One region of the Paenibacillus sp. P36 genome, then DNA from elsewhere that is predicted to be linked to it. Evidence: riboswitches for the same ligand, from Rfam matches in the RefSeq annotation. Region 1 holds a riboswitch; each other region holds the start of a gene.
The links. Region 1 has a riboswitch for cyclic di-AMP ahead of ACKTT9_RS22060 (hypothetical protein). Riboswitches for the same ligand answer to the same signal wherever they lie in the genome.

Region 1 (5,342 bases):
GGAGCAGGTGAATCATCATCCTTATTTTTATTATAAAATGATCACAAACGACAATCGCTATCTCATTTACGCTAGCGAGCGAGAGGGATCCCGTCAGCTTTACCGGATGGATCTGAACGATGGAACGGCCCTGCAATTAACGGAAGGACCCGATATTCACGATTTCAGCTGCAGTCTGACGAGTGACGACAACTACTTGATTTATTGCAGAGATCAGCGAATTATGCGATTGGATATGACGACGCTGATGGAAGACGTTCTCTATACGACACCTGCAGGTTGGAAATCCAATGCCAATCCCGGTCTCAGCTCAGATGACAAGTATCTCGTACTGGTCGAAATCAATGAAAGGGATGTCGTACCAGGCAAAGGGGATTGGTCCAATTTCGAGCCGCAATGGGCAGCGAAACCGCACTGCCGAATCATCTACCTGGATATCGAACAGCGAACCAGCCATATCGCACATGAGGAGCTGGACTGTTGGCTTGGACATCCGCAAATTCGTCCCAATGACCCATCGACCATTTTATTTTGTCATGAAGGTCCTGGGCATCTGATTGATGCCAGACTCTGGCTAGTCCAAAAGGACGGGACGCGGCTGCGCTGTGCGAAGGAACAGACGCATGATGAGCTCATCACGCATGAATATTGGCTTGCTGATGGCTCTAGATTCGCTTATGTGTACCGGCATAAAGATGATCTCTATCACGAAAGTATCCGTTTCATGGACTCGGAGACATTAGAGGAAGAGATCTGGATGAATTGCTCCAAGTATTGCCACTTTATTTCGAATGCCAATCATACGATGATCGTCGGGGACGGGCAGCTGCCCGAGCAGCACTTTATCTATTTAGTGGATGTAGAACAGAGGGAAGAAGAGCGGTTATGCTCCCATGGAACCAGCTGGAAGTCATACGGCAACACACAGGATGCTCATCCGCATCCGGCTTTTTCTCCAGATGGCACATTTATCATCTTTACCTCTGATATGGAGGGCGTTCCTTGTATATATAAAGTGGATTTGTGACAAGGTTCGAGGCAGCCGGCTAGTTTGATCGGCTGCCTCGAATAGATGATTGACATTAGTTTGACGTCAAACTATAATGAGAATATGAAACCAACAGACGCTGTATCAATTATTTCCAGAATTAGAGAAAAGACCAATCGGTTTATCATAGCCGAGATGACGAAATATGGGGTCGATGATATTGCCATTTCACACGGGGATATTATCTTTGCTCTATTTAAGCTGCCTAGATTGACTATGGCGGAGATTGCCAAGAAAATTGATAAAGATAAGTCTACTGTGACTGCACTTGTCGACAAATTGGTCCGGCTCGGATACGTGACTAAGGAAAGGGACACCGTAGATTCAAGGGTCGTCTATGTTGCCTTAACGCCAAAAGGGGAGGAACTGAGACCTATATTTGAAACCATCTCAGAAAAAATGTTAGATGTATTTTACATGGACATTTCGGATAAAGAGAAGGAAGAATTACTGAGAATTCTAACGAAAATTTATAACAATTTTTAAATTTTTTTAAACTAATAGTTTGACGTCAAACTATATAACGAGGTGAAACTTATCATGAAAGATTATACAAAAGATTTGCCAGATCATCGTGTGAAATATATTGGAGAAAATGATCTATGTATAGAAATTTTCGAGGGAGATGAGCTACCGAAGGGAGCCTCCAAAAGACCTCCGCTTTTATTTGTACACGGTGCCTACACCGGCAGTTGGATGTGGAGCAAATACATCCCACACTTTATAAACAAGGGATGGAATTGTTATGTTATGAATTTGAGAGGGCACTACAAAAGTAGAGTGCTCGATTTGACACATGTAACATTCGAAGATTATTTGGAGGATATCAAAGAGGTTTTGGCTGAGTGTGAGGCTCCACCGATTCTCATAGGATTTAGCATGGGAGGAATTTTGAGCCAGAAGCTGGCTGAAACCAACGAACTTGCAGGCTTAGTGGTGATCGATACAAGCATAAGCAAGGAAGTTTATGAAGCTGTACCCTACAAAGAAATAGCTGCAATGACAACAGGCGTTTTAATGCCCGCACCATCCCGAGAAGAGATTTCCAGTATAGATGAATCAGCGGATGACATTGATTTTCAGAGAAAGTATATAACTGTGGAGTCATTACAAGCATTTAATGATTTTTATTTCTCTTTGGGGGCAGGTGGGGGGATATCGATAGACAGCAGTTTGATGGTTCATCCAGCCTTGGTTATTAAAGCAATTAATAGTGAAGAAAATGACCGGCGGGGAAAGGCGACAGCGGAGCATCTCCATGCTGAATATACAGGACTTTGGGATACGACTCACACCGGATTGCTTGTTGGGCAAAGATATTTGGAGGTAGTAGATCGGATCATGTTATGGTTACAGGGGATGCATGACTAAGGACATAGAATAGATAAGAAAATATTACTATTGCTTCTCCTTATACATTGGAGTAAATTGATAAAATACGCTTAATTCTTTAGATTAAAGAAGCGGGGGAACCAAGTTTCCTGGGGTGAGTACACATGTAAAGTGTTAGGGTTAACTTTCAACCCGAATCCGTCAGCTAACTTCGTCAGCGTAGAAAGAAATGGATAGAAACATTCAATGGAACTATGTGATTTGAGGTTCTATTCCCTCGCTTCCTTTTTCTCTTCTAGAGAAAATAGGAGGAACTAGACATGCTGCTTATGAAAGTAACCAAAGAATGGAAGAATCTTCTTCCATGGAAGAGAGCCAACGATTCCGTACAGCGTCAACATGAGATACTTCATTTGAAACAGCGGTTGGAGACGTACGACATTCAATTTCCGAATTTGGCTTACCGGCCATCAGACGTCGAAACACAGACGTTAATGGAAATTAGCAAAACGGTTGCTCAAAACAATGAGCTGCTTAACCAATTGAGTTCAGAAAAGGAATTAGCGGTTGAACAATCGCTAGCCCATCGCGTCGGAACCACGCTCCAAATTTTACAGGAACACCTCACCTTTATCGTAACCATGGCGCATATTTTCAGTGGTCCGTATCCTTGCCTCAGAGCGTACATCAGCCATACCATTTAACGATCTTCAACAATAGAGAAGGAGCTTGCCTTGCGGCAGCTCCTTTTTCGTTTTTCTCATGAATAGATACGGCCAAAAAAACGCTTGATAAGCTCCGCAACTTGCTGGCTTTGCTCTTCCAGAACAAAATGGCCCCCGCATAAAAAGTGAGTTTCCACACACGTTAAAAGTTCACCGAAAGCAAGTGCCCCTTGCACCGTAAAAATAAAATCGTTTTTGCCCCAGGTTATGAGCGTAGGAGGTTGATAAGTTCGCAAGTACTGCTGCCAAACAGGGTATTGTTCGACGTTGGTCCGATAGTCGTAGCCCAATTCCAACTGGATTTGGCTATTGCCGGGTCGATCCAAAAATAACTGGTCCATTAGATAACCATCGGGACTAATCCGGTAGGGATGACACACGCCCGTAACATACTGCATTTTCGTAAAATGGAAGGTTGCAAGCTGAGCAAAGGCCGCTTCGGTTGCAGGATTTCTATCCTCCCAGAGGGCTTTGAAGAGATCGAACGGCTTCCCTAATCCGTTTTCACTAACTACGGCATTCTGAATGACGAATCCTAGAATACGGTGCGGATTCCGTACGGCCAGTCTGAACCCGATAGGACCTCCATACTCATGGGTGTACAATATATATTGAGAAATGCCGAGATTATCAATTAACTTTTCAATCAGAATGGATAGATTCTCAAAGGTGTAAGCAAATTCTTCTGTGGAAGGCATACTGCTATTTCCGTATCCAAGATAGTCAGGAGCAATGATATGAAAGTGGTCTGTGAGTTGAGGAATTAAATCCCTAAACATATGGGATGAGCTTGGAAAACCATGAAGAAGGATGATGGTTGGGTTGTATGGACTCCCGGCTTGGCGAAAAAATAACTCCCAACCGTCAATCTTCATTTTTTTATAATGAACCATAATTTCAACTTCCTCTCCGGCGAGCGCATACTATTCCCTAACAAAAATATGTGAATATGAGTTATTTAAGTACTTAGGAGCTAGAGGACGTGGTACAATTTAACTTAAGGAAAGCTAATTAGTTGTCATCTTCATTAAACTGGTATTCATCCACATGAAAGGGAGAGATCAGCCATGAAACAAGAACTGCTAAATGAGCCATCGCGAAATCAAGCTTCCAGCACGCCAATCATTACCGAACTAAAAGTAATTCCAGTTGCAGGGCATGATAGCATGCTCTTCAATCTTAGTGGAGCGCATGCTCCATTCTTTACACGTAACATCGTAATTCTCAAAGACAGTGCAGGTCATACGGGCGTAGGTGAAGTACCGGGCGGCGAGAATATTCGCAAAACGCTTGAAGACGCGAGCCCACTGGTTATCGGTCAATCGATCGGCCAATACAATAACATTCTTACGAAAGTTCGCAAGCAATTCGCTGATCGGGATCAAGGAGGACGCGGTTTGCAGACTTTTGATTTACGCATCACGATACACGCCGTTACGGCATTGGAAGCAGCACTACTTGATCTCTTAGGCAAATTTCTGGATGTTCCGGTTGCAGCACTGCTAGGAGAAGGGCAACAGCGCGATAAAGTAGAGATGTTAGGCTACTTGTTCTATGTTGGGGATCGGAATCGGACAAACCTTCCGTACCTGAGCGCAGAGGATGCTGCGAATGATTGGTTTCGACTGCGTCATGAGGAAGCGCTTACACCCGAAGCCGTCGTGAAACTTGCCGAAGCGGCGTATCAACGATATGGCTTTAATGATTTCAAGTTAAAAGGTGGCGTCCTACGCGGTGAGGAGGAGATTGAAGCGGTCACTGCGCTGGCGGAACGTTTCCCTCAAGCCAGAATTACCCTTGACCCTAACGGGGCATGGTCTTTAGCAGAGGCGATTCATCTGTGCCGTGATCAGCATCACGTATTGGCTTATGCGGAAGACCCATGCGGAGCAGAAAACGGTTATTCAGGCCGTGAAATCATGGCCGAGTTCCGGCGTGAGACAGGCCTCCCAACGGCAACGAACATGATTGCTACCGATTGGCGCCAGATGGGCCATACGATTCAGCTGCAATCTGTCGATATTCCGTTAGCCGACCCACATTTCTGGACGATGCAGGGCTCTGTTCGAGTAGCTCAGATGTGTCAGGAATGGGGGCTCACATGGGGATCTCATTCGAACAACCATTTTGATATCTCGCTTGCGATGTTTACCCATGTGGCAGCAGCAGCGCCGGGAAAAATAACGGCCATTGATACGCACTGGATTTGGCAGGATGGACAGCAGTTGACCAAGGAG
Region 2 (5,342 bases), 3.6 Mb from region 1:
AAAAGCGAGACGAAACTGGAGCCAATCATCGAAAACGGGAAATGGCGCATGAACGTCTGGATTCATACGGAAGATGATGCCCTGCAAAATACAACTTCGCTGGATATCGCCTCCGATCACCAAGCTGTTAAACGCGTGGAAGCCGCTATGAATGATGACATTGAAGAGCGTGTCGCAGTTGCTTTACGAAAGGTTCAGCAAGGTTTCAAAACGGACATTTTTGATTTCGCTGGGGAATTCCACCGAGCGTATCCTAAGGAGTGGCGGCAAAACCAGAAACGTTGGAATGAGATCTTCCCGAACGTCGAAGTTACTGTACAATCGGATGCCAGAATGCTGCGTCCTGGGCTATCCAGCATCAAGTCTTCTCGATCCCAGGAGGAAAAAGATAAGGAAGAGGAGTATCGCCAATGACATCCAAAGACATTCCCCTATGCATGGCCGCGTGCTTGATCATCACTCTCTTTCAATGGTTTCGCTTGAAAAACAGGCCGACCAAAGAAAAAGCGGCTTATCTCTCTATTTTAGCCTTATGCTGGATTCTAGCGATCGCTTTAGTTATGAATCCGGGAATGCCAGGTCCGACGCAGTTGGTAAATTACATTTTCTACCCTCTTGGTAAACTCTTAGATCATTAAAGGAGCACTTACGGACATGCAGATTGGCGGGAAACAATTATTCTGGATGATATTGACCATGCAGCTGGGAATGACCATTTTACTGACAATAAATCCATCTATTCAAACGGCGAAGCAAGATGCCTGGCTTTCAACCGTTTGCGCAACCGGAATAGGTGTAGGGGTCGCTTATGTTTGCTCACGGTTGAGTCTATATCATCCAGGGCAAACCATCGTAGAATTTTCCAAGAGATTATTTGGTCGATACATCGGCTATACGGTTACAGTGGTGTATTTCATCTACTGGTACAGCGTGCTTGCTATCATTATAAGGCAGTACGCAGAGTTCATCGTTGCGACTATTTTGCCCAAAACTCCAATCCTTGTCCCGATGCTAGGCATGCTCCTCGTTGCAATCTATGTAACTTTCTCAGGCATAGAGGTTATCGCGCGATGCTGCGAAATCTTAGGACCTTTAACCCTACTTGGGATTGCTATTCCTCTCTTGCTGAGCCTTAAAAATGTCCATATTAACAATATCCTTCCCTTCTATGTGGATACCGGTGCGATGACAATCTTAAAAGGATCTCTGCCGACCTCAACATTTCTTGGGGATTGCATCCTTCTGCTCGTCATCATGGGCTTTCTTGCAAAGCCTCAAGATGGGGTGAAACCAGCCATACTCGGGGTGGCTGCGGCAGGTCTGTTAACAAGCATTTCGACTTTCTTAATCCTTTCGGTATTTGGACACATCGCCTCTTCGGGCCAAACCTATCCTTATTTTAATTTGATTCGTTATATTTCCTATTTCGACTTTTTTCAAAACCTCGATTCCTTTGTTATCGCTATCTGGATTATTAGTGTATTCACTAAAGTATCTCTCTACTTTTTCGTTTGCACATATGGAACAGCTCAAAGTTTCGGTCTTAAAAAATGGCGACGCATGATTTGGGTCGTAGCACCGGTTATCGCGCTGCTTACCTTGATTCCTCGGGACTTTATCGATAGTTCCGTGGTATTTCCACAAAAAATCGCGATTCCTTATTTATTACCCATCCATGGGATCATTCTGCCGCTCTTGATGTGGGGAGTTGCCAAGTTGAAATATAAATAAAACCCTTGCGAAATCCCGACTGGGAAATCACAAGGGCTGTTTTTTGTTTTCGCTATAGAGCATTAGTTGCTGATGAATTCCTGCACCCATTCTCCGTTATAATAGGCCACGCCGATTTTCGTGTAATTAGGGTTCAAAATATTTTCACGGTGTCCCGTACTGTTCATCCAAGCCTCCATGACGGTCTCTGGTGTAGGTTGTCCTTTGGCAATGTTCTCACCTGCATAGGAATAAGGAATACCATAAGTGCTCATCATATCAAAAGGTGACCCATAAGTCGGCGACGTATGATCAAAATAGTCGTTGTTGTACATATCTTTGGCTTTATCCAACGCCATAGCTGTAAGGGCGCTATCGCTGGTTAGCGCTTGTAGCCCAGCTTTTACCCGTTCCTGGTTAACTAATGTAACGACTTGGCTGGCAAAAGCGGATTGCGCAGATGTAGCTGGCGTTGATGGTGTTGTTGGGACAGCTGGTGTAGATGGAGCAGGCGCTGACGGGGCTTGTGTTTGAGAGCCGCCGCTAGTCCCTGTGCTGCCAGGAAGGTTCAACGTCATCCCAGACCAGATCACGTCCGGGTTGGCAACCTGAGGGTTAGCCTGAATCAGCGAAGTGAGACTTACGCCATACTTCTGGGAGATCAACCACATGGTATCGTTGTCTGACACCGTATACGTGGCGGATGCCGCCATGGCTGCGCTGGAACTCATAAGGACGCTCAGTCCAATAGCACCGGTTACGACTAGCTGTTTATAACGTTTCAACATAGAAATCTCTCCTTTTTGCGGCCTGCGAGGTTAGCTGTCGGATTCGGGTCAAAGAGTAATCACCCGGCCGCATCAATAGCGGCTTCACCCCAAAGATTGGGTCCCCCGTGCTTTCTAAGAAGCTTCGGCCTTCTAAGTTTTTTGACCATAATCGATCTTTCCGATTGTAACACGGGGTTTTTCCGAAAACATGCCGCAAAATTTTCCAACGCTTTATGAAAGCGCAATCATCATGCTGCAAAAAAAATTTCCAACTCCATGAATAAAAAACCATAACTTCCACAAAATACTCATACACCAAATAAAGGAGTGAATCCAGATGGCTAGCAGTAGAAGCAATACATTACTTGTGCAACAAGCAAAATCAGCTCTTGAGCAAATGAAATACGAGGTCGCTCAGGAATTAGGTATTCAGATTCCTCAGGACGGGTATTATGGCTACATGGCTACTCGTGATACCGGCGCAATCGGCGGACACATTACGAGAAGATTGATTCAAATTGCTGAGCAACAGCTAAGCGGCAGCAGCACAGGTAATTTTAGACGCATGTAATGTACAAAAAAAAGACTGCACCACCACTTCCTCCTTGGTGATCCAGTCTTTTTTTACATCACAAATTCCATGAAAACCGGCGAACGAAGCCTTCCGTTTCTCGTCCAGTTTTTTGTCTTGATTTTGGCCATGAGCCGCGGTTCCATATAAGCAAAATGATTGTCCTCTTTGTAGACTAAGCGGTGCTTCACACCATCGAGCGCCTTCTGATGTTGAGGCGTTACCCCGGTCTCAATCACCCCAACCGGAATCTTCAATCCATTCGCTGAATCAATGGACGCCAGCAAAGCAAAATTATTTTTCCTGTAACCAGAAATATAAACATCTGCATAAGTCCAGTTAATCACTTTTTGCCATTGCCTGGAGCGTTTGTTGCTCTCGTACTTGAAATTTTCTTTTTTCGACTTCAAAATGATGCCTTCAAGCCCATCCTGCCGGATTTTCTCAAAATAATCCACCGCTTTACCCTCGTAAACCTTCACCCTTTTGTACCTGTCAGTCTCGATGAAAGCTTGCTCCAACAGCTCCTTGCGTTTAAGCAAAGGTAATTCAGTGACATCAATTCCCTTGTATTTTAAAATATCAAATGCAAAAAATACAACAGGCGATAAGTCTGTCGGGTTTAAAAATCTGGCTAACATCGCTTCAAAGTCCGGTTTACCTTGATCATCCAAAATCACCAATTCACCGTCAAGGATCGTTCCCTCGGGAAACGGACACTGGAACAACTCAGGAAATTTATGCGTTACCAATTGATTGTCTTTCGTATATACATAGAGTTTGTCCAAATTAGAAAGAATGCACCTGAAACCGTCTAACTTCAGTTCTGCAACATGATGTTTACTGTTATAAGGTCTATTATCTTTGGCGTCTTGCAAAAGCATAGGAGAAATGAACATATAATATCACCCTACGTTAGATAATACTGCACAGTGATTCATCTGCCTATAGGGACTTGAAGGAAATCGAGGCCTACCCGCTCCATTTTCGACAAAACAAGTGCAAACCCTCTCTACAAAGCGACAATCAAATTCGCAGATTCCGTTTATAATGGAGGTAGATGAATGGGAGGGATGTTCGCATGGACAAGCTATTTATCAAAAGACTGCATACGTTAAACCGTCGCGACGAACTTAGATCAATGCTGCTGCTTGAAGGTATCAAAGCCACTCTCAAACGGAAAAAGGAACTCGGCTTATTTTATAGATTGTTCAAGAAAACGAAGAAGAAACCGATGGTTGCTAAAGGATGGAATTGAAGTACCATACGCTACGAGGCGTCCGTGAAAGTAGAGTTTTTCTACCTTCATGGACGCCTCTGCTATAATACAGCCTTACTTGCCGCTCTTCGCGTATTGCGCGCTGAACTCTTCAATGACTTTATCGCCGCCTGCTTTTCTCCACTGTTCGATCGCTTGCTTCCAGCCTGCCTCATCGATTTTGCCCAGGATATACTTCGTACGGGCGTCGTCAATGATCGGCTTCAGCTCGCTGCCTTTGGTCGTTTGTGTCTCGGAAACGAGCGGATTCGTCGGGTTATTGACCGCGATAGCCTCGTTCTCTTTAATCATTTTGCCGTATTTCTCCATGAGCGGTGTTTCTTTCCCCGTCGTTTTTGCCGTATACTTGGCGATTTGAAGTTGCAAATAACTGGAGCCCACTTCGGTGTCCTGCAGCTTTTGATCAATAAATACCGGTTTGCCGTCTTCGATCTTATAGTGTTTGCCCTCGATGCCCCAGCCCAGCAAATCCAGCATCTTCTGATCGGAAATTTTATCAAAGAAGCCAAGAATTTGTTTCAATTCCGCCTCGGTTTTCACACTTGATTTCGGGAACATGAACACACTGTTATAGCCTACGCCGCCCGGCAATCTCTCGCCTTTGGGCCCTGTGATCCGGGAGACGACGTCCACATCCGAGCCAGGGAACGTTTTGGATAGCGATGCCTGATAACCCGCTCCGTCAATCATATTCGAGATTACCGCTCCAGCTTTGCCCTGGTTGATATCGTCTTTCTTCTGTTGATTGTTCAGAACAGGGAAGTCCTGCTTAATGAGCTTCTCGTCGTAAAGCTTTTTATAAAATTTCATCGCTTCGAAATACTCTGGCGCTAGAAAATCAGGGCTTAATTTGCCATCCTTCACTTCCCAGGAATTCGGAGCTCCCATAATGGAGGCTATGACGCCAAAACCGTCCATCGTTTTCTCTTCCGTTAAACCAACCGTGTCCGCTTTGCCGTTTTTGTCCGGATCATTCAGTGTAAACGCTTTAAAAACGTTATATAAATCATCA
Region 3 (5,342 bases), 3.2 Mb from region 1:
CTTAATCCCGCATCTCGCTCCCACGCCCGCGATCCAACGCTCTGGTTCCGCATAGCGTGCACCCGCCGCGTGATCGAGCTCCCTTAGTCCCGCATCTCGCCCCCGCGCCCGCGATCCAACGCTCTGGTTCCGCATAGCGCCTACCCGCCGCGCGATCCAGCTCCCTCCTTAATCCCGTATCTCGCTCCCACGCCCGCGATCCAACGCTCTGGTTCCGCATAGCGTGCACCCGCCGCGTGATCCAGCTCCCTTAATCCCGCATCTCGCCCCCACGCCCGCGGCCCCACGCCCCGGTCCCACATCTCCCCCGCACATGTATGCCCCCACGCGCCCGCCACCCCGCGTCACGCAGCCCTTTTTGACCAAGCTGGGCAATGTTCCAGTGATTTTTAAGAAAGAGGCACATATACTAATGATGAGCCAAACCATGTGTACGTCCTGAATAACTATGTGATTTTTTTCACATGACAACCTATGAATGGTTTGGTTGATCTTTTTCACCAATGATGGTAGAGAAAAAAGCTGATGTAATCGGAGGAGAGGATTCGGATGAGTAAACCGAAGGTGGTTATTCTGGGAGCGGGGTACGGTGGGCTTGTAACGGCAATAAGGCTGCAGAAGCTGATCAAAGCAGATGAAGTGGCGGTCACGCTGGTGAACAAACACGACTATCACTATATGACGACACATCTGCATATGCCGGCAGCCGGCACGGATCATCATGAGAATGCGCGTGTAGACATTAAGGATCTGATCGATGAGCGGAAAATTCATTTCATCAAAGCGACGGTTCAACAGATTGTACCTGAGGAAAAAAAGGTGGTCCTGGTGGACGAAGTCCTCACCTACGACTATTTGGTCGTGGGGCTTGGGAGTGAGACGGAAACCTTTGGTATTCCGGGATTGCGCGAGTATGCGATGACAATTAACAGCATTAATAGTGTTCGCTTCATTCGTCAGCATACGCAGTATATGTTCGCAAAATATAAATTGGATTCCAAGCATAAGGAATATTTGACGATCGTCGTTGGCGGCGCCGGTTTCACAGGCACGGAGTTTGTTGGAGAGTTGGCCGACCGGATTCCTGATCTTTGCCAAATGTTTGACGTCGATCCTTCCCTGGTTCAGATCATCAATATCGAAGCATCGCCTACTGCTTTGCCGCCCGGACTGCCGAATGATCTCGTGGAATACGGCATGGACGTGATGCGCCGCAAAGGGGTTCAATATAAACTATCTACCGCCATCAAGGCATGCGAGCCCGGCGGCGTGCTGCTGGGAGACGGTCAATTCATTCCTGCGGGCACGGTTATTTGGTCGGGAGGTGTCCGTCGGAATTCCTTGCTGCAAGATGCGGGCTTCCACGTCCAACGCGGCAGAGTCAAAGTGGATGACTACTTGCGTTCGTTGCAGTTTCCCGATGTTTTTATTACGGGAGATTGTTCGATTGTCATGAGCCCGGAAGGCACGCCATACCCCGCCAATGCCCAAATCGCAGTCCAACAAGGTTATAATACAGCAAAAAATTTGCTCTATTCACTGAGTGGAAAACCATTACGACCTTTCGCCTACGATTACAAAGGCACGGTCGCCTCGCTGGGTCGCGGAGAAGCGATTGGCATCCTGAAAGTCAAAAAAGTGAAAGGCAGGCTGGCCGCATTCCTCAAAAAAATAATCGATGCCCGCTATTTATTTCTCATTGGCGGTATCCCACTCATCTTCAAAAAGATGATTTTCAAGCAAAAACAAGCCACTAGAAAGCGCCATGTGAGAAATTAATTTTGCTAAAACACCCTAAAATCCAATGAATCAGACAATAAGCTAGTAAAACAGAGATACTGAAAGGATTATACCATTGTAAGCGGATTATCAAATGAATGTGGGGAGGGAATAATCTTTTTTAAGATTATTCTCTCCTTTACTATGAGCCAATAAGAGAGTAGTATCAACTCGTACGTTAACAGTTGAATATTTCGCTTAATTTTCTTATCAGAAAAGCGGGGGAACCATAGGTTTCAACGGGGTGAGTAAGGTGTGTTTTGTCGCATGCGGCAGCTACCTTTAGGGCAGATTTCTCGCAGCCCGAACCCGTCAGCTAACCTCGTAAGCGGTCGTGAGAAAGGAGAACATGTGGCTAAGCACAAGGTCTATCCTTGTGTTTTTTTGCGCCCAAAAAAGGGAAATCAAGCTGAAAACTAGGTTATTTGGAGGAATTTCACAGCATGACAAGTGACTCATTGAAAAAGATTGTATTCGGCAAACCGCTGAAATCAGCGGAGCTGGAATCTGAGAAAATGCAGGTATGGAAGGCTCTGCCCATCCTGTCATCAGATGCCCTGTCTTCGGTAGCCTATGGCACGGAGCAAATTTTGCTAGAGCTTGCAACTGTTGGGGTTGCTGCTTTTGCGTTCTCATTGCCGATTGCAATCTCGATTATTGCTTTAATCATGCTTCTTGTATTAAGTTATCGCCAAGTGATTGAGGCCTATCCGATGGGCGGCGGAGCTTACATGGTGGCCAAGGAAAATTTGGGCATGATGTCGGGAAGGCTCACTGGGGTTTCACTGTTGATTGATTACACGTTAACCGTTGCGGTTTCGATTTCAGCAGGTGTGCAGGCGATAACGTCGGCTTTCCCAGTTACGGTGCCTTACATTGTCCCCATAGCCTTAGTGCTGGTCTGGGTGATGGTTTGGCTGAATTTGCGGGGCACTTCTGAATCCGGAACGGTGTTCGCGATTCCAACGTACTTTTTTATCCTGTGTATCTTACTGCTGATCGGCAAAGGGATCTTCGATATGCTGACAGGATCCATGAATATGCATGAATTCCAAGTTGTTCCCAGCTCGATGACGAGCTCATTGACTTTGTTTGTAATTCTAAAAGCTTTTTCATCAGGCTGCTCGGCCGTGACAGGGATCGAGGCGATTTCTGATGCGGTGCCGCATTTCCGTACGCCCTCTGTCAAGAATGCCAAGAAAACCTTGGCTTCGCTTGGTACACTGTTGGCGATTGTCTTCGGGGGCGTCACCTTGCTGAGCTTGGGTTATGGAATTGCACCTGACCCGCATGGACATACTTCGGTCTTGTCGATGGTTACGGAGCAAGCGTTTGGCCGTGGCGTCATGTATTATGCCACACAGATTGGCACCATGCTGATTCTGGTATTGGCTGCGAATACTAGCTTCAACGGATTTCCGATCTTGGCGTCCATTATGGCTCAGGATAAAAACTTTCCGCGCATGTTCTCGTACCGGGGAGATCGGTTGTCGTTTCACTACGGGATCGTAACGTTAGGTGTTTTGGCAAGTATTTTGCTCGTCATTTTCAAAGGAAAAACCGATGCACTTATTCCACTTTATGCGATTGGCGTCTTTTTATCTTTTACCCTGGCCCAAAGCGGTTTGGTCCGCAAATGGTTCAGAGAACGTCCGGCCGGCTGGATCGGCAAGTTCGTTATTAATGGGTTAGGGGGAATTGTTTCCCTTGCCGTTCTTATTATTTTCTGTATCACCAAATTTAGTGAAGGCGCTTGGATTGTTATTATTGTGACGCCGCTATTGCTTTGGGGAATAACCAAAATTAGCAATCACTATGATGATGTAGCCAAACAGCTTCGTATTGATATCACACAAGAACGGGTATGCGTGAAGGAACCTGTGATCATTGTACCTGTTGCGGGTATTCACCGCGTAGTGGCGCAATCTTTGAACTATGCCAAATCTTTATCTCCCAATGTCATTGCCTTCTACGTCTCGTTTTCGGATGAGGATGAAGAAGCGATGCAGGAGAAATGGGATAAGTGGGATCCGGGTGTTCGGCTTGTCGTGTTCAAATCCCGTTATCGGACCATTTTGAAGCCGCTGGCTGAGTTTATTGAAAGAGTCGATACCCATGTTTCGGAAAAGCAATCGATCATGGTGATCCTGCCCCAGTTCATGCCGAAAAAATGGTGGCACCGCTTGCTCCACAATCAGTCTGCCGCACGTATTCGCTCGAAGCTGCAAGCCGATAAAGATATCGTCGTTGCGACGGTGCCCTATCATTTGCATGAGTAGAAGTGTACAATAAAGGGGTATAACGGATGTAGAAATGGAACAGAGGTGAACCCTTTATGGCAAAAAAGAAATGGTCTAACACAACCGCTGAACCTAGCGCGCAAGATAAACCTGCGACACTCAAAGATTTGCTGCGCCCTGATATCTTAGCGGGGCTGAAGGCTCAGGCTGATGCGATGAAAGCTGAGGAGCAGGCTCGCAAAGAGGCTGCCAGAGCAGAAGCAGAGGCTGCGCGCAAGGCGGAAGAGAAGCGGCTGGAGAATGATTTCGGCCACCTGCTCGAGAAGAGCAAGCTGGATTGGAGAAAACACAAATGAGGAAGCGCATGGTGTGCTTCCTTTTTCTTTCGAGTGCGTTGATAGCGCTTACAGGTTGTGGAGTGGAAAGAGGGCCGATGAAGCTTGCGGACGAAGCGGCAGTGTCGGAAAAGCCGGATTCTGTTGTATCTGCAACGCCGGTTGTGCAAAGCACCGTCACTCCAGTTCCCTCTTCGAAAGTGATGTCGACAGACATATCAGCACCAACAGACGCACCACGCTTACCTGCCAAGTCGCCTTCGCTTGCCCAGACCTTAGTGGAACGGTACCAAAAGGCAGTTCCGACCAAATGGGGCGAGAACATCCCCGGTGTACGGACACATCTTGTGACGCAGGATAAGGTGATTGCCCTAACCTTTGATGCTTGCGGCGGCAAAGAAGGCAGCGGTTACGATGAGAAGTTGGTCGATTATTTAATCAAGGAGCAAATTCCGGCGACCTTGTTTGTTAATGCGAGATGGCTTGCTGCCAATCCGGACATTTTTGCCAAGCTGGCGGCGAATCCGCTGTTTGAAATCGAAAACCACGGGACCGAGCATCGGCCGCTCTCTGTGAATGGCCGAGCCGCATATGGCATCGCAGGAACCAAAGATGTGAGCAATGTGATTCGGGAAGTAACGGAGAACGCCGATGAGATCGAGAAACGGACGGGGAGGCGGCCGCTATTTTTCCGCTCAGGCACGGCCTTCTACGACGATATCGCCGTCGACATTGCCCACGACCTGGGCTTCCAGTTGGCGGGCTATAACGTACTTGGCGACGCTGGAGCTACATTTAACACGGAGCAGGTCTACCATGCGCTTATTAAGGCTCGAAGTGGCTCCATCGTTTTGGCGCATATGAACCACCCTGAGAAAGACACGGCTGAAGGCGTCATGAAGGCCATACCTGTTATGCAGAAGGCGGGCTTTCGATTTGTTTTACTTTCAGCTTATCCCGTAGAGTGAAATAAACGTTACCTTTTTTT
Region 4 (5,342 bases), 4.1 Mb from region 1:
ATTCACATCACACATCTTCCAGATGGTTGGCTTGGCAAAAACCATGCGCTATACCAAGGGTATCTTCAGGCCAGAGGGCAGTATTTGCTTTTTACAGATGCGGATATTCTGTTTGCTCCCGGTACGATCACCGACGCGGTCACCTATATGAAGGAACAGGATGTGCACCATCTCACCCTGACCCCCAATATGTTTGCGCGAGGCGCTTTACTCAAGGGATTCGTTCATTTCTTTCTGTTCTCATTTTCTTTGTTCGTTCGACCTTGGCGTGCAAATATCGACAACGCGAAAGGAACAGGCATCGGGATCGGAGCCTTTAATATGGTAAGCCGGAGCGCCTATGAAGCGATTGGTATGCATAAAGCGATCGCTTTACGACCTGACGATGATCTACAGTTAGGCATCTTCCTCAAAAGAGCAGGTTACCGCCAAAGAGTGCTGTCTGCCAAACACCTGCTTCAAGTGGAATGGTACCGTTCGCTCAAAGATGCGGTAATTGGACTGGAAAAAAACCTTTTTTCCGGCTTTCGTTACAGCTACATGGTCGCATTGCTCGCTTGTTTGGGACAGATCGGCTTTTTTATATGCCCGTGGCTTGGCCTCCTCTTCCTCTGGGATTGGCGCGGAGCCGTCTATGCGGTTGCTGTTATCCTGCAAATCTGGCTCTATCGCAAGCTAGTGTCCCGATTAATGAGCCTCAGAGGTGATTCCGCCTATCTGCTTCCCGTCAGCGCTTCACTGCTTGTCTATACTATGATTCGCTCCGTTTGGCTTACTTGGAAACAAGGCGGCATTTACTGGAGAGGTACTTTTTATTCGCTTCGTGAACTTAAAAAGAGTAGAAGTTAGCTTTGAACAATTGGACAAACGCCAAATAAGCGTTACTCGACAGAGCAAAGCTTACCCTCACGGTTTGTGGCATCCTCTTATCGTTCTAGTGAACACGATTCATCCGTACAACTCTATAGTACAAATGGCTGCTCGGCTCTTGTTCCACTTCCAAATACCCCTCTGCATGCACATAATCTCCCGTAATAAATGTGGAGGCATCTAACGAATTGGAGTGTGTAAGGAACAGGAGCGCGGCTTTATCGTTCCCTACGACGAAACCCGTTTGTTCTTTAATTTGAAATTTATCTAAAATGGTGCCATGATGCGATCTTGCAATATGGTGGAACTTCCAGGAATCATTTTCCTTAATGAGAAAATACAAGACGCGATTCTTGTGATTGTTGCTAAACTCCCTCGTAACACCAACCATACAGATTTTTTCACCAAGACTCAGATACTCATCGATTACATAAGATTTCAAGCGCAATCTCAGAACATTCTTATGCTGAATATAGGCTTCCATTTCTTCAACTGTTCGCTGATCTTTCGGATCCTGCTTCGTTGCGTAAAATACTTCTTTGATAAACGTATCCGTTTGCAGGCTTCTAGCCCCTTTGAAATGATTGTATGTACGGAAAAACTGCTGAATAACTTCCCTGATCTCATCTGGCATTGCAGGTCCCTTATCCACGGTATACATGCTATCTGCTACACTCGAATGTCTCTTTTTATGAAACCAACTCTTCCAGACACTTAATTGCATGCGCTCGTGTTCACCTGCTCTTTCTTTCTTCCAAACATTTCTTCATTATAGGCTAAAAACCATAAAATTTCGATAAAAATCGCATGATTCTGCGAACGAAAAAAAACACCTGCCTTCTATGCCTTTCATTCGAAAGATCATAGAAACAAGTGTTCGATAGTCCTATCCTTACAGAACTCTTCTCGCTCCGACATACCTTGCGCTCCAATAAGCGCTCGAAAGGCTATCCACAGCCACGCCTCTGGATGTTGTCGCTGAAATGAATTGATCATTGCCGAGATAAATGCCTACGTGATTCACTGTTTTCGAAGCAAAAAATACCAAGTCTCCGGCTTTCAAATCTGAAACTTTCGTACCTGCTTCACTGTGCATCTCCGCTGACGTACGGGGCAAATCGATCCCTTTCGCTTGATACAGGAATCGCACAAAACCGGAGCAATCAAAACCACTCGGCGTCGTTCCACCCCATACATAACGCACGCCCATATAGGAGTTCGCCGCCTGAATAATTTGCTCACTCACAGACGGAACAACGGCAGCGGCTGCCACCTTAGGTGCAGGTGCTGGAGCTGGTGGTGGTGGTGGTGGCGCGATCCAGGCTGGCTTGTGCGATTTTCCATCCACATCCACAATCGCGATCTGATTGGCTTCGTTCCATTCAATTGGCGAACCGAAGGTTTCCGTGATGAAACGCAGTGGGACATATGTATTCCCTTGGAACACGGTTGGACTGCTTTCCAAACTGATCTTCTTACTGTTCACAAGCGCTTGTTGCTGCTCTGTAATGAGTAAGATGGATTGCTGCTTGTTAACCAGTGTGACCTCGATTTGATCCTCTTGCTTCTCCCAGCTCACCTGATAGCCCAGCTTCTCAGATAACACTCGGAGTGGAACTTGCATGATGCCCTTGTCATCAATATAAGGCTGAACTTCCGGAAACTTCAGCAGCTCATCATTGACTTGCACCTTGACAGGGCGGTCCGTAGGCGCGGATGCAGCCTGAGCGGAGTGTGCTGTAAACATCGGTACTGCGGCGCATAATAGTGCGCATGAACAAATAAGACGTGAAGAAAAAGATTTCAAAACCTTGCCTCCTTGACGCCTCCGAGGTTAGTTGACGGGTTCGGGAAGAGGTTTTCCCTAGTACGCTCAGCTAGCAGCGCTCATTCACCCCAAATAAAGAAGTCCCCCGTACCAGAGCTTGCGATGCTCCAAGATTCGGCATTTTTTGTCTATGTTAGACTAGCATAGTTTAATTGGTAGGTACAACCTTTGCAAAACGGTAAGTTTTACCAATGTATTTTGTCGCATATTGCGTACGGAATACTAGGGATAATGGGCAAAAAAAACCACCCTAGAGGGTGGTTTTTCCTGCGATTAGGTGTAGCCAATTACGGATAGCGCACGATCGCTGACTGTGTTCAAAGTTGCTAACTCTGAGGCGGTTAATGATAATGAGGCCGCTTTGATATTATTTTCAAGATGATGCTCATCCTGTGTCCCTATAATAGCCGAAGTAAGTGCTTCCTGGTGCAGCAGCCAAGCAATTGCGATCTGTGTCACGTTAGTGTCCTTGGCATCCGCCATTTCTTTCATGACAGCTAAAAGCTCCTTCTCCGCCTCCAGATGCTCCGGTAGGAACAGCCTTCTCTCCTTGCGGAAGTCTCCCTCTTTCAATGCCTTTCCATGAAGGTGGAAAGCGCCTGTCAGAATCCCCTTGGCGATTGAGCTGTAGCTCATCACACCAATGTTGTGTTCCTGGCAGAATGGCAAAATCTCTGGCTCGATAGCTCTGTGCAGCAAACTGTATTCCGGCTGAATCACATCGATTTGCGCGTAATTTACGGCTTCTTTCAGCTGCTCCAAAGAAAAATTCGAAACGCCGATAGCCCGAATCAAGCCTTCTTCTTTCAGCTTCACAAATTCACCAAGCGTATCCTGCACAGGTATCTCAAAACTTGGCCAGTGAATGTAATAAACATCTATGTAATCAGTCTTCAAACGGTTCAAACTGTTTTCTGCCGATCTTCTTACATCTTGAGGAGCTAGATTGCTTCGGCTCACCTTCGTCGTAATGATGCATTGCTTACGTATATCCGCCAAAGCAGCGCCGACGATCTCTTCCGAGTGTCCATTGCCGTAGCCTTCAGCTGTATCAAACGTTGTGATGCCCAGCTCGAACGCTTTACGGATGAGCTCGATATTATTTTGGTCGTTCGTGAACTCCCAAGGACCTCCTCCAAGCTCCCAACAGCCAAAAGTTATGTTTGAGATGTCAAAACCTGCATGTCCTAGCTTTTTCGCCTTCATAGTCGCCGACCTCATTTCATTGATATCGTCCCACGATAATGCACACGTTAACAAAACAAGTATACCGCTTTCATTTACTTTTGCCAAGAAATATGCGGGCTCGGGTATCGGGTGAGGATGGTCTCCATAGCTGTACCATGTCTTTTCTGTACGTTAACGGAACTACTGGCATCTATTTAGCTCGAAAACGGTGCATTCGCCCCTCCTAGGGAACTACGGTCCTCTATTTTGCCGTTTTCAGGTGATACGCCGCTTTTAGGCAGCAAATAAAGGCTTGTAGTTCCCCTAACCGGGGAATTCGGCTGATTTACTCGAAATAGCGACCTCCAGTTCCCTTCGCTTTCCGCCCTCATTGAACATGCTTCCTTCGGAAGCAATCATCGGTAGATTTGGACGCGCGTCCTACTCGGGCTTACTCAAGCTGCCTTCACGGACGGTCGAACCCTTTGTGGGTTCTCTTCCCTTACCCGTGCAAAAGAAAAAGCCACCCGAAGGTGGCTCTTTCTTTTCTTGTGAAGCGGGTGATGGGAATCGAACCCACGCTACCAGCTTGGAAGGCTGAAGTTCTACCATTGAACTACACCCGCGTAAATATCGGGATGACACGATTTGAACATGCGACCCCCTGCTCCCAAAGCAGGTGCTCTACCAAGCTGAGCTACATCCCGAAACGCTTATAACTTAATTAAAATGGCGCGCCCTGAGAGATTCGAACTCCCGACCTTTTGATTCGTAGTCAAATACTCTATCCAGCTGAGCTAAGGGCGCTTAAAATATGGAGCGGAAGACGGGGATCGAACCCGCGACCCTCGCCTTGGCAAGGCGATGCTCTACCGCTGAGCCACTTCCGCACGGTATGTGTTGCTTGTCACTTCATTTCTTTCTCAGAGGCGACAAGGAATAATATATCAGGATTTCAGAACAAATGCAAATGTTTTTTCTTACCAATCGCTTATTTTATAAAAATACCGCCAAAAGGCAGCACTTCCCTTGCAATTCGCCGCAATAAGCTATCGTTTTTCATATGCTCATCCAACTTGCGATCCGGCTTACATGGCTGCAGCAGCACATGTCCTTGCCCTGTCATCTCCCAATGATAATTCATATGCTGGCTCGCTAATGTATTACCATAAACACAAAGGCGCAATACTGCATTCCGAGGATACGCAATTAGACAATGAATATCTACATATAAAGGCTGCTTCGGATCCAAAGCCATCTGATACAAGGGCCCAGTGGTCAAAAGCCCCAGTGTTCCCGGCCCTTTGAACTGCATTTTCACGAGATCTTGCGTGATCAGTGTATTTTTAACATTTTGTAAGTGAGAAGTAAAGCTGACACCGCCGGTATAAAACAGAACATGCCGGAACTCATACAAAAGATCATCCTCATCACCAATAGGCACCACAGACATGCTGTAGCCTTCTGGCAAACCTAG

Region 2: another riboswitch for cyclic di-AMP. It lies ahead of ACKTT9_RS06315 (CAP domain-containing protein); the one in region 1 lies ahead of ACKTT9_RS22060 (hypothetical protein).
Region 3: another riboswitch for cyclic di-AMP. It lies ahead of ACKTT9_RS35565 (APC family permease); the one in region 1 lies ahead of ACKTT9_RS22060 (hypothetical protein).
Region 4: another riboswitch for cyclic di-AMP. It lies ahead of ACKTT9_RS04000 (NlpC/P60 family protein); the one in region 1 lies ahead of ACKTT9_RS22060 (hypothetical protein).

Annotation. Positions count from the first base shown of each region.
Region 1 covers NZ_AP038372.1:4,915,914-4,921,255, reverse strand. Annotated here, with positions in the region: gene ACKTT9_RS22075 (oligogalacturonate lyase family protein) at 1-1,027, shown strand, start outside; gene ACKTT9_RS22070 (MarR family winged helix-turn-helix transcriptional regulator) at 1,073-1,534, shown strand; gene ACKTT9_RS22065 (alpha/beta hydrolase) at 1,589-2,419, shown strand; cyclic di-AMP (ydaO/yuaA leader) riboswitch at 2,478-2,616, shown strand; gene ACKTT9_RS22060 (hypothetical protein) at 2,701-3,084, shown strand; gene ACKTT9_RS22055 (alpha/beta fold hydrolase) at 3,141-3,998, opposite strand; gene gudD (glucarate dehydratase) at 4,173-5,342, shown strand, end outside.
Region 2 covers NZ_AP038372.1:1,357,207-1,362,548, reverse strand. Annotated here, with positions in the region: gene ACKTT9_RS06330 (Ger(x)C family spore germination protein) at 1-414, shown strand, start outside; gene ACKTT9_RS06325 (hypothetical protein) at 411-638, shown strand; gene ACKTT9_RS06320 (endospore germination permease) at 655-1,731, shown strand; gene ACKTT9_RS06315 (CAP domain-containing protein) at 1,794-2,498, opposite strand; cyclic di-AMP (ydaO/yuaA leader) riboswitch at 2,503-2,638, opposite strand; gene ACKTT9_RS06310 (alpha/beta-type small acid-soluble spore protein) at 2,818-3,051, shown strand; gene ACKTT9_RS06305 (DNA ligase) at 3,105-3,950, opposite strand; gene ACKTT9_RS06300 (hypothetical protein) at 4,133-4,309, shown strand; gene ACKTT9_RS06295 (extracellular solute-binding protein) at 4,385-5,342, opposite strand, start outside.
Region 3 covers NZ_AP038372.1:8,125,383-8,130,724, reverse strand. Annotated here, with positions in the region: gene ACKTT9_RS35570 (NAD(P)/FAD-dependent oxidoreductase) at 550-1,779, shown strand; cyclic di-AMP (ydaO/yuaA leader) riboswitch at 1,965-2,125, shown strand; gene ACKTT9_RS35565 (APC family permease) at 2,223-4,058, shown strand; gene ACKTT9_RS35560 (YqkE family protein) at 4,115-4,375, shown strand; gene ACKTT9_RS35555 (polysaccharide deacetylase family protein) at 4,372-5,322, shown strand; gene ACKTT9_RS35550 (hypothetical protein) at 5,331-5,342, opposite strand, start outside.
Region 4 covers NZ_AP038372.1:856,000-861,341, reverse strand. Annotated here, with positions in the region: gene ACKTT9_RS04010 (glycosyltransferase) at 1-849, shown strand, start outside; gene ACKTT9_RS04005 (hypothetical protein) at 935-1,594, opposite strand; gene ACKTT9_RS04000 (NlpC/P60 family protein) at 1,763-2,677, opposite strand; cyclic di-AMP (ydaO/yuaA leader) riboswitch at 2,679-2,828, opposite strand; gene ACKTT9_RS03995 (aldo/keto reductase) at 2,972-3,904, opposite strand; tRNA gene ACKTT9_RS03990 (tRNA-Gly) at 4,421-4,491, opposite strand; tRNA gene ACKTT9_RS03985 (tRNA-Pro) at 4,499-4,572, opposite strand; tRNA gene ACKTT9_RS03980 (tRNA-Arg) at 4,596-4,672, opposite strand; tRNA gene ACKTT9_RS03975 (tRNA-Gly) at 4,681-4,755, opposite strand; gene ACKTT9_RS03970 (AIM24 family protein) at 4,857-5,342, opposite strand, start outside.